One region of the Streptomyces sp. NPDC127190 genome, then DNA from elsewhere that is predicted to be linked to it. Evidence: riboswitches for the same ligand, from Rfam matches in the RefSeq annotation. Region 1 holds a riboswitch; the other holds the start of a gene.

Region 1 (4,598 bases):
CAGTCGGGCTCGAAGAGCCGGACGCGGCCGCCGGCGGCGGGGCCGTCGAGCGGGGTACGGCCGCTGCGGCACAGCTCGGCCACCGCCTGCGGCGGCAGCGGGATGCCGACCACCCCGTCGGGGTTCACCACGATGCCGACCTGCGGGGGCAGTCCGCGGGCGAACTCCACGGCGGGGGCGATGGTGTACCCCATGTGGGAGCCGACGACCTGGCGGAACTGTTCCTCCGAGCTGAACACCGGGACGTACACCTGGCCCGCGATCTCGGTCGTGGGCAGATCCAGCGGGCCGCTGTCCGGGCCGCCGCCGGAGGGCAGCGGGATCCACAGGAAGCTGCGGCCGAGCACCTCCACGATCCGGCCGGCCGCCGCGGGGATCCCGAGGGAGGCCGACAGCACCTCCTCGAGTTCGTTGCCGGGCCAACCGCCGTGCGGGTGGGGGTGCGCCTGAGCCGGGAAGCCCGCGGGAATGTCCGCGGGCAGATCCGCCGGGAAGTCCATCTGCCTACCGCCTGCTGGGAACCACTGCTGTGTGCATGAAGGCTAGCGGGTACACCACCCCCGGCCGTCCGCCCGGCGCCAGCCGGTGAAGGGCACGCGGGGCGGTTGCATGCCCGCCCCCGGCAGGGCTGCGCCAGCCGGTGAGGGCCGAGCCGGGGACGGCCCCGCGGCGGTCCGGGCCGGCATCGAGCGGTGAAGGCCAAGCAGCCCACGGCACCCGCAGCCGTCCGACCCGGCGCCAGCCGGTGAAGGCCACGCGCGGGTGCCCGCCCGCAGCCGCCCGGTCCAGCGTCAGCCGGTGCAGGCCACGCGACGCACGGCGCCCCCAGCCGTCCAGCCCGGCCCAACCGGCAAAGGCCACGCGGCGCGGGTGCGTGCCCGCGGCCATCCGGCCCGGCCCCCGCCCGCGAAGACCAACCACGACCGTGCGCGTCCGCCCCCATCCGGCCCGACGCCAGCCGGTGAAGCCCACGCGCGGGTGCCCGCCCGCAGCCGCCCGGTCCGGCGCCAGGTCAGGGGGTGAAGGAGAGGGTGTGCAGGGTGTTTGCCGCGGGGCGGTCCAGGAGGAGGGCTGTGGTGCAGCCGGTGGGGAGTTGGCCGCGTTCGATCGCGTCGAGCAGGCGGGCCGTCGTGCGGCGGTGGCGGCGGAAGGCGTAGCGGGAGACGCCCCGGCCGCGCTCGCGCTGGCCCGCGCGGGCCGTCGCGGGGTCGACGTCGAGCAGCAGCAGATGCAGGGTGCCGCCGCGGCGGCGGGCCTCCCGGGCGAGCCAGCTCCGCACCCAGGCCTGGGTGCCGCAGTCGTGCACGACGACGCCCTCGCCGGTGCGCAGGGCGCGGCGCAGCGCGGCGTAGTGGGCGAGGCGGACCAGGGGGCGGTAGAGGGCGTAGGGGAGGCCGCGGGGCAGCCGGGCGGCGAAGCGGTCGCGGGTGTCCTGCGAGTCGATGCGGCGGCCGGTGACCGTGCGGTGCATGAGGGTGGACTTGCCGCTGCCGGGCAGGCCGGTGAGCACCACCACGTCACGGGGTCCGAAGAGCAGGGTGCGCGGGGTGCGGCCGGCGCGGTCGCGCAGATCGCGCACGGCGCGGATGGTGGCGCTGGTCCGCTGCCGCGGCACCATGACGCCGGTGGCGTACGCGGGGGTCCTGTTCACCGTGATCGTCCTCCCCTGTCGACTCGGTCAACTTCTTTCCCGTCGACCGTAAAGAGAAGGTAATAGGCGGTGGTGGCGGGCGGGTCCGGGTGCTGCCACAGGTCGGTTACAAAAGCGGCCGCGCCGTGCAATGATGTGCGCGCCAACTGCATACCGGCCGCTTGAATCCGCGCGGGAGAGTCCCCAGCCGTCGTCGCTGGGGCGCCGAAGGAGCAAGTCCCTCCCTTGAATCTCTCAGGCCCCGTTACCGCGCGGGCGAGGCACATCTGAAAAGCGGGCCGCTGTGTCAGTGGCTCCACCCAAGGTGCAAGCCCTGATCGTCCCGGTGGCGGTCGTGGCGAACCTCTCAGGTTCCGATGACAGATGGGGAGGAACGTTCCTCGCCCCGTCCGTGTGCCCTGGGAGACGACCGACCGATGAGCAGCACTGAACTCCGTCACACCGCGCTGGATGCCGTGCATCGCGCGCTCGGTGCGACGATGACCGACTTCGCCGGCTGGGACATGCCCCTGCGCTACGGCTCCGAGCGCGACGAGCACCTCGCCGTACGCACCAAGGCCGGCCTCTTCGACCTCTCCCACATGGGCGAGATCACCGTGACCGGCCCGCAGGCGGCCGCCCTGCTGAACTTCGCCCTGGTCGGCAACATCGCCTCCGTCGGCGTCGGCCGCGCCCGCTACACCATGATCTGCCAGGCCGACGGCGGCATCCTGGACGACCTGATCGTCTACCGGCTCGCCGAGACCGAGTACATGGTCGTGGCCAACGCCTCCAACGCCCAGGTGGTGCTGGACGCGCTGACCGAGCGGGCCGCCGGGTTCGACGCCGAGGTGCGCGACGACCGGGACGCCTACGCGCTGATCGCCGTCCAGGGCCCCGAGTCCCCCGGCATCCTGACGTCGCTGACCGACGCCGACCTCGACGGCCTGAAGTACTACGCCGGTCTGCCCGGCACCGTCGCCGGCGTCCCCGCCCTGATCGCCCGCACCGGCTACACCGGCGAGGACGGCTTCGAGCTGTTCGTGAAGCCGGAGCACGCCGTCGAGCTGTGGCAGGCGCTGACCAAGGCGGGCGAGGGCGCCGGCCTGGTGCCGTGCGGTCTGTCCTGCCGGGACACCCTGCGCCTGGAGGCGGGCATGCCGCTGTACGGGCACGAGCTGACCACCGCCCTCACCCCCTTCGACGCCGGGCTCGGCCGGGTGGTGAAGTTCGAGAAGGAGGGTGACTTCGTCGGGCGCGAGGCGCTCACCGAGGCCGCCGCCCGCGCCGAGCAGAACCCGCCCCGGGTGCTCGTCGGCCTGGTCGCCGAGGGCCGCCGGGTGCCGCGCGCCGGATACGCCGTCGTCTCCGGCGGCGAGGTGATCGGCGAGGTCACCTCCGGCGCCCCCTCCCCCACCCTCGGCAAGCCGATCGCCATGGCCTACGTCGACGCGGCGCACGCGGCGCCGGGCACCCCGGGCGTCGGCGTGGACATCCGGGGCACCCACGAGCCGTACGAGGTCGTGGCTCTGCCCTTCTACAAGCGGCAGAAGTAGACACTGGGCCTCGGCACGTCCCCGTGACGTGACCCTGCGCACATTTCCCCGCCCGGCACCAGGTCCGGCAGTCCCCCCTTCATCAGCACTCCCGCATGTACAGGAGAATTCAGGCCATGAGCAACCCCCAGCAGCTTCGCTACAGCAAGGAGCACGAGTGGCTGTCGGACGCCGAGGACGGCGTCTCGACGGTCGGCATCACCGAGCACGCGGCCAACGCGCTCGGCGACGTGGTCTTCGTCCAGCTCCCGGCCGTCGGTGACACCGTGACCGCGGGCGAGTCCTGCGGCGAGCTGGAGTCGACCAAGTCGGTCTCCGACCTGTACGCCCCGGTCACCGGTGAGGTCACCGAGATCAACCAGGACGTCGTGGACGACCCGTCGCTGGTGAACTCCGCTCCCTTCGAGGGCGGCTGGCTGTTCAAGGTGCGTGTGACGGACGAGCCCGAGGCCCTCATGAGCGCCGACGAGTACACCGCCTTCACCGCCGGCTGAGGAGTCGTACCCCGATGACCGTCCTGAACACGTCCCTGCACGAGCTGGACCCGGAGATCGCCGCCGCGGTCGACGCCGAGCTGAGCCGCCAGCAGTCCACGCTGGAGATGATCGCCTCCGAGAACTTCGCGCCGCTCGCGGTGATGGAGGCGCAGGGCTCGGTGCTGACCAACAAGTACGCCGAGGGCTACCCGGGCCGGCGCTACTACGGCGGCTGCGAGCACGTCGACGTCGCCGAGCAGATCGCCATCGACCGGCTCAAGGAGCTGTTCGGCGCCGAGTACGCCAATGTGCAGCCCCACTCCGGCGCCTCCGCGAACCAGGCGGCCCTGTTCGCCCTCGCCCAGCCCGGGGACACCATCCTCGGCCTGGACCTGGCGCACGGCGGCCATCTGACCCACGGCATGCGGCTGAACTTCTCCGGCAAGCAGTTCAACGTGGTCGCCTACCACGTGGACGCCGAGACCGGCCTGGTCGACATGGCCGAGGTCGAGCGGCTCGCCAAGGAGCACCGCCCGAAGGTGATCATCGCGGGCTGGTCGGCGTACCCGCGCCGGCTGGACTTCGCCGAGTTCCGGCGGATCGCCGACGAGGTCGAGGCGTACCTGTGGGTCGACATGGCCCACTTCGCGGGCCTGGTCGCGGCCGGTCTGCACCCGAACCCGGTGGAGCACGCCGACGTCGTGACCTCGACCACCCACAAGACGCTGGGCGGCCCGCGCGGCGGCATCATCCTCGCGAAGAAGGAGTTCGCGAAGAAGCTGAACTCCTCCGTCTTCCCGGGCTTCCAGGGCGGTCCCCTGGAGCATGTGATCGCGGCGAAGGCGGTCTCCTTCAAGGTCGCCGCCTCGGCGGAGTTCAAGGAGCGCCAGCAGCGTACGGTGGAGGGTGCGCGCATCCTCGCCGAGCGCCTGACGG
Region 2 (4,598 bases), on a different contig from region 1:
TCGCAGAAACGGTCCAGCTCGGTGAGGTCCTCGGACTCGGTCGGCTCGATCATCAGGGTGCCGGCGACCGGGAAGGACATGGTCGGCGCGTGGAAGCCGTAGTCGATGAGGCGCTTGGCGACATCGTCGACGCTCACACCGGTCGCCTTGGTCAGCGGCCGCAGGTCGATGATGCACTCGTGCGCGACCAGACCGCCGGGGCCGGTGTACAGCACCGGGTAGTGCGGCTCCAGGCGCTTGGCGACGTAGTTCGCCGACAGCACGGCCACCTGGGTGGCCCGCTTCAGCCCCTCGCCGCCCATCAGGCGGACGTACGCCCAGGAGATCGGCAGGATGCCCGCCGAGCCCCACGGAGCGGCCGAGATCGGACCGACCCCGGTCTCCGGGCCGGCGGCCGGCTGGAGCGGGTGGTTCGGCAGGTACGGCGCCAGGTGCGACCGTACGGCCACCGGGCCGACGCCCGGACCGCCGCCACCGTGCGGGATGCAGAAGGTCTTGTGCAGGTTCAGGTGGGAGACGTCACCGCCGAAGTGGCCCGGCTTGGCGAGGCCGACCAGCGCGTTGAGGTTGGCGCCGTCGACGTACACCTGGCCGCCCGCCTCATGGACCTGGGCGCAGATGTCGGCGACGTGCTCCTCGAACACACCGTGCGTGGACGGGTAGGTGATCATCAGCACGGCCAGCTCGTCGCGGTGCTGCTCGATCTTGGCGCGCAGATCGTCGACGTCGATCTCGCCGTCCTCGGCGGTCTTCACGACGACGACCTTCATGCCGGCCATCACGGCGCTGGCGGCGTTCGTGCCGTGCGCCGAGGACGGGATCAGGCAGACGGTCCGCTGCTCGTCACCGTTGGCCCGGTGGTAACCGCGCACGGCGAGCAGGCCGGCCAGCTCGCCCTGCGAACCGGCGTTCGGCTGGAGCGAGACCTTGTCGTACCCCGTCACCTCGGCGAGACGGTCCTCCAGCTCACGGATGAGCGTGAGGTAGCCCTCCGCCTGCTCGGCCGGGGCGAAGGGGTGCAGCTGGCCGAACTCGGGCCAGGTGACCGGCTCCATCTCGGTGGTCGCGTTGAGCTTCATGGTGCAGGAGCCCAGCGGGATCATGCCGCGGTCGAGCGCGTAGTCGCGGTCGGCCAGCTTGCGCAGGTAGCGCAGCATCGCGGTCTCGGAGCGGTGCTGGTGGAAGACCGGGTGGGCCAGGTAGTCGTCGGTGCGCAGCAGCGCCTCGGGCAGGGCCTCGCCGGCGGCCGCGTCCAGCGCCTCGATGTCGCCCTCGACGCCGAAGGCGGAGAAGACGGCGGCGAGCTGGGCCCGGTTGGTGGTCTCGTCGCAGGCCAGGGAGACATGGTCGGCATCGACCAGACGCAGGTTGACGCCGCCCGCGCGGGCGGCGGCGACGATCTCGGCGGCCTTGCCGGGCACGCGCGCGGTGAGGGTGTCGAAGAAGGCGCCCTGCACCAGCTCGACCCCGCCGGCCGTCAGCCCGGCGGCGAGGACGGAGGCGTAGCGGTGCGTGCGCCGTGCGATGGTCCGCAGCCCCTCCGGCCCGTGGTACACGGCGTACATGCCCGCCATGACCGCGAGCAGCACCTGCGCGGTGCAGATGTTGCTGGTGGCCTTCTCCCGGCGGATGTGCTGCTCACGGGTCTGCAACGCGAGCCGGTAGGCCTTGTTCCCGTCGGCGTCGACGGACACGCCCACCAGCCGGCCCGGCAGGCTGCGGGCGAACTTCTCGCGCACGGCCATGTAGCCGGCGTGCGGGCCGCCGAAGCCCATCGGCACACCGAAGCGCTGGGTGGTGCCGACGGCGATGTCCGCGCCCAGCTCACCCGGCGAGGTCAGCAGGGTCAGGGCGAGCAGGTCGGCGGCGACGGTGACCAGCGCGCCCAGCTCGTGCGCCTGGTCGATGACCGGCTTGATGTCCCGTACGGCACCGGAGGCGCCCGGGTACTGGACCAGCACGCCGTTGATCTCGCGGGCGGCGAGGTCGGCCGGGATGCCCTCGCTGAGGTCGGCGACGACGACCTCGACGCCGGTCGGCTCGGCACGGGTCTCGATGACGGCGATCGTCTGCGGCAGCGCGTCCGCGTCGACGAGGAAGAGACCCTTCTTGTTCTTGCCCATCCGCAGCGACAGCGCCATGGCCTCGGCTGCGGCCGTGCCCTCGTCGAGGAGCGAGGCGCCGGAGGTCGGCAGGCCGGTCAGCTCCGCGACCATGGTCTGGAAGTTCAGCAGGGCCTCGAGGCGCCCCTGGGAGATCTCCGGCTGGTACGGCGTGTAGGCCGTGTACCAGGCCGGGTTCTCCATGACGTTGCGGAGGATGACGGGCGGCGTGAAGGTGCCGTAGTACCCCAGGCCGATCATCGATCCGAGCACCTGGTTGCGGTCCGCCAGGGAGCGCAGCTCGGCGAGCACCTCCGCCTCGGTGCGGGCACCCGGCAGATCGAGCGCATCGGCGTTCTTGATCACATCCGGGACCGCGGCGGCGGTCAGCTCGTCCAGCGAGCCGTAGCCCACCTGCGCGAGCATCTTGGCCCGCGCCTCCTGGTCGGGCCCGATGTGGCGCTGCTCGAAGGGGATGCCCGCTTCGAGTGCGGAGAGCGGAATGCGATGGGCGGTCATGGCGGAGGCCTCCTGGTCTGACGCGACCTTCGAGGGCACCACGGCGCGGGTGCCCGGACGGCCTCCCCCTCTGTCATCTCAACCTGAGAGTTTCACCGGGCACGCCCGGTTTTCACCGTCGGTGAGAGCGGAAGCCGTCGACACCCGCCCTGCTTTCCAGAGTGACCTCGTCCGTGCGGTACGTGAGCCTGAGAGATTCCGGGGAGGATTTGCTCCTTCGGCGCCTCCGACGTGGTCGGAGGACTCTCCCGCACGGGGTCAGCAGCCGCTGTCAGCCTACCAGCGAGGTCAACGCCTGGGCCCTCGAGTGGCCGCCTCGTTGAATGTGCTCTTTTGTAGTGCTTACGGATGAGTTGCGACCAAGTGGAGGGAGAGGGACCGTGCAGACCGACATCGATCCGCGCAACCTGATCGGCCGCAAGGCGTTCGACCGCGATGGCACCAAGATCGGCACCATTGACGAGGTCTACCTCGACGATGCGACGGGCGTGCCCGAGTGGGCGGCCATACGCACCGGCCTGTTCTCCCGGGACGCCTTCGTCCCTCTGGAACCGAGCGAACTGGTCGACGGCTCCCTCCGGGTCCCCTTCGAGCGCGCCCTGATCAGGGACGCCCCCGACTTCGGGGTGGGCCGCCATCTCTCCCCCGAGCAGGAACTCCAGCTCTACCACCACTACGGCCTCGACACATCGCCGCACCCCCCACTTCCGGACCACGACTTCGGCAAGCTGGCGGGCACGGAGGAAACCTGACCCGCCCCACGAAGCCTTGATCCCACCCCGTCCTCGAACTCACCCGGAACCGGGCTGGACCCCGGCCGGACCTACGGGCTGCCGGGTTCCGGGGTCCGGCGCGGAGCCGGCCCGATGGCCACCGTCCGCCGCCGGGACCCCGGCGGGCGGGTCGGCGACGCCCAGCACCAGCGGCAACGGCTCCACCGCCTCCAGTGCGGCGTCCCCGACGAGGAAGGTCCGCACCCGCCCCGGCTCGGACTGCGGCGTCTCGAACCGCACGGTGACCCGCCCCACCCCGCTGCCCTGCACCCAGCCGTACCCGTACTCCGCGTGCCGCACGTCCTGCCCCGGCCGCCACAGCCGCTCCGCGGGCTCCGCGCCCCGCTCCGCCCCCTCGGTCTCCGCCTCGGCCTCGGCACCGTCCGCCTCCCCCTCTTCCTGCCGCTCGCCCTCCTCCGCGGCCCACGCCGCCTGCGCGAACAGATCCTCCTGCGTGTAGTCGGCCAGCCCCGACACGCCCACCCCGAGCAGTCGCACCCCGCCCGTGGTGTCCACCGAGTCCAGCAACCGCGCGGCCGCCTCCCGCACCACCGCCGGATCGTCCGTGGGCCCGCGCAGCGTCTCCGAGCGGGTCAGCGTCGAGAAGTCGTACCGCCGCACCTTCAGCACGATGGTCCGCCCGGACAGCCCGGCCCCGCGCAGCCGCCCCACGCACCGGTCGGCGAGCCGCCGTACCTCCAGACCGATCCGCAGGCGGTCGTGGATGTCGACGTCGTAGGTGTCCTCGACCGACACCGACTTGGCCTCGCGCTCGGCCACCACGGGCCGCTCGTCATGGGCCAGCGCCATCGCGTACAACGCCTGCCCGTGCGCCTTGCCGAGCAGCCGGACGAGTTCGTCCTCGCCCGCCTCCGCCAGCTCCTCGACGGTGGTGATCCCGGCCCGCCGCAGATGGTCTCCGGTGGCCGGCCCCACCCCCGGCAGGGTGCGCACCGGCATGGGCCCCAGCAGTGCCCGCTCGGTGCCCGGCTCGATCACCACCAGTCCGTCCGGCTTGGCCTGCTCGGAGGCGATCTTCGCGAGCATCTTGGACGCGGCGAGCCCGACCGACCCCGTGAGCCCGGTGACCGCCTTGATGTCGCTGCGCAGTCTGATCCCGGTCAGCCGCGCCGACTCCTCGTCCCAGGCCGCTCCCCCGGCCTCCAGATCGACGAACGCCTCGTCCAGGCTCAGCGGCTCCACC

Evidence for each region. A riboswitch is a leader RNA that binds a small molecule or an ion and turns the genes downstream of it on or off. The one in region 1 is predicted to bind glycine.
Region 2: linked by a shared signal. The riboswitch ahead of gcvP (aminomethyl-transferring glycine dehydrogenase) and the one ahead of gcvT (glycine cleavage system aminomethyltransferase GcvT) in region 1 are both predicted to bind glycine.

The regions. Positions count from the first base shown of each region.
Region 1 is NZ_JBHXVE010000001.1:301,501-306,098, forward strand. Features, by position in the region: gene ACFVIU_RS01330 (enhanced serine sensitivity protein SseB) at 1-500, opposite strand, end outside; gene ACFVIU_RS01335 (AAA family ATPase) at 1,013-1,618, opposite strand; glycine riboswitch at 1,814-1,911, shown strand; gene gcvT (glycine cleavage system aminomethyltransferase GcvT) at 2,068-3,186, shown strand; gene gcvH (glycine cleavage system protein GcvH) at 3,303-3,680, shown strand; gene glyA (serine hydroxymethyltransferase) at 3,695-4,598, shown strand, end outside.
Region 2 is NZ_JBHXVE010000013.1:9,343-13,940, reverse strand. Features, by position in the region: gene gcvP (aminomethyl-transferring glycine dehydrogenase) at 1-2,621, opposite strand, end outside; glycine riboswitch at 2,788-2,882, opposite strand; gene ACFVIU_RS20630 (PRC-barrel domain-containing protein) at 3,002-3,373, shown strand; partial or broken gene ACFVIU_RS20625 (DNA polymerase IV) at 3,295-4,598, opposite strand, start outside.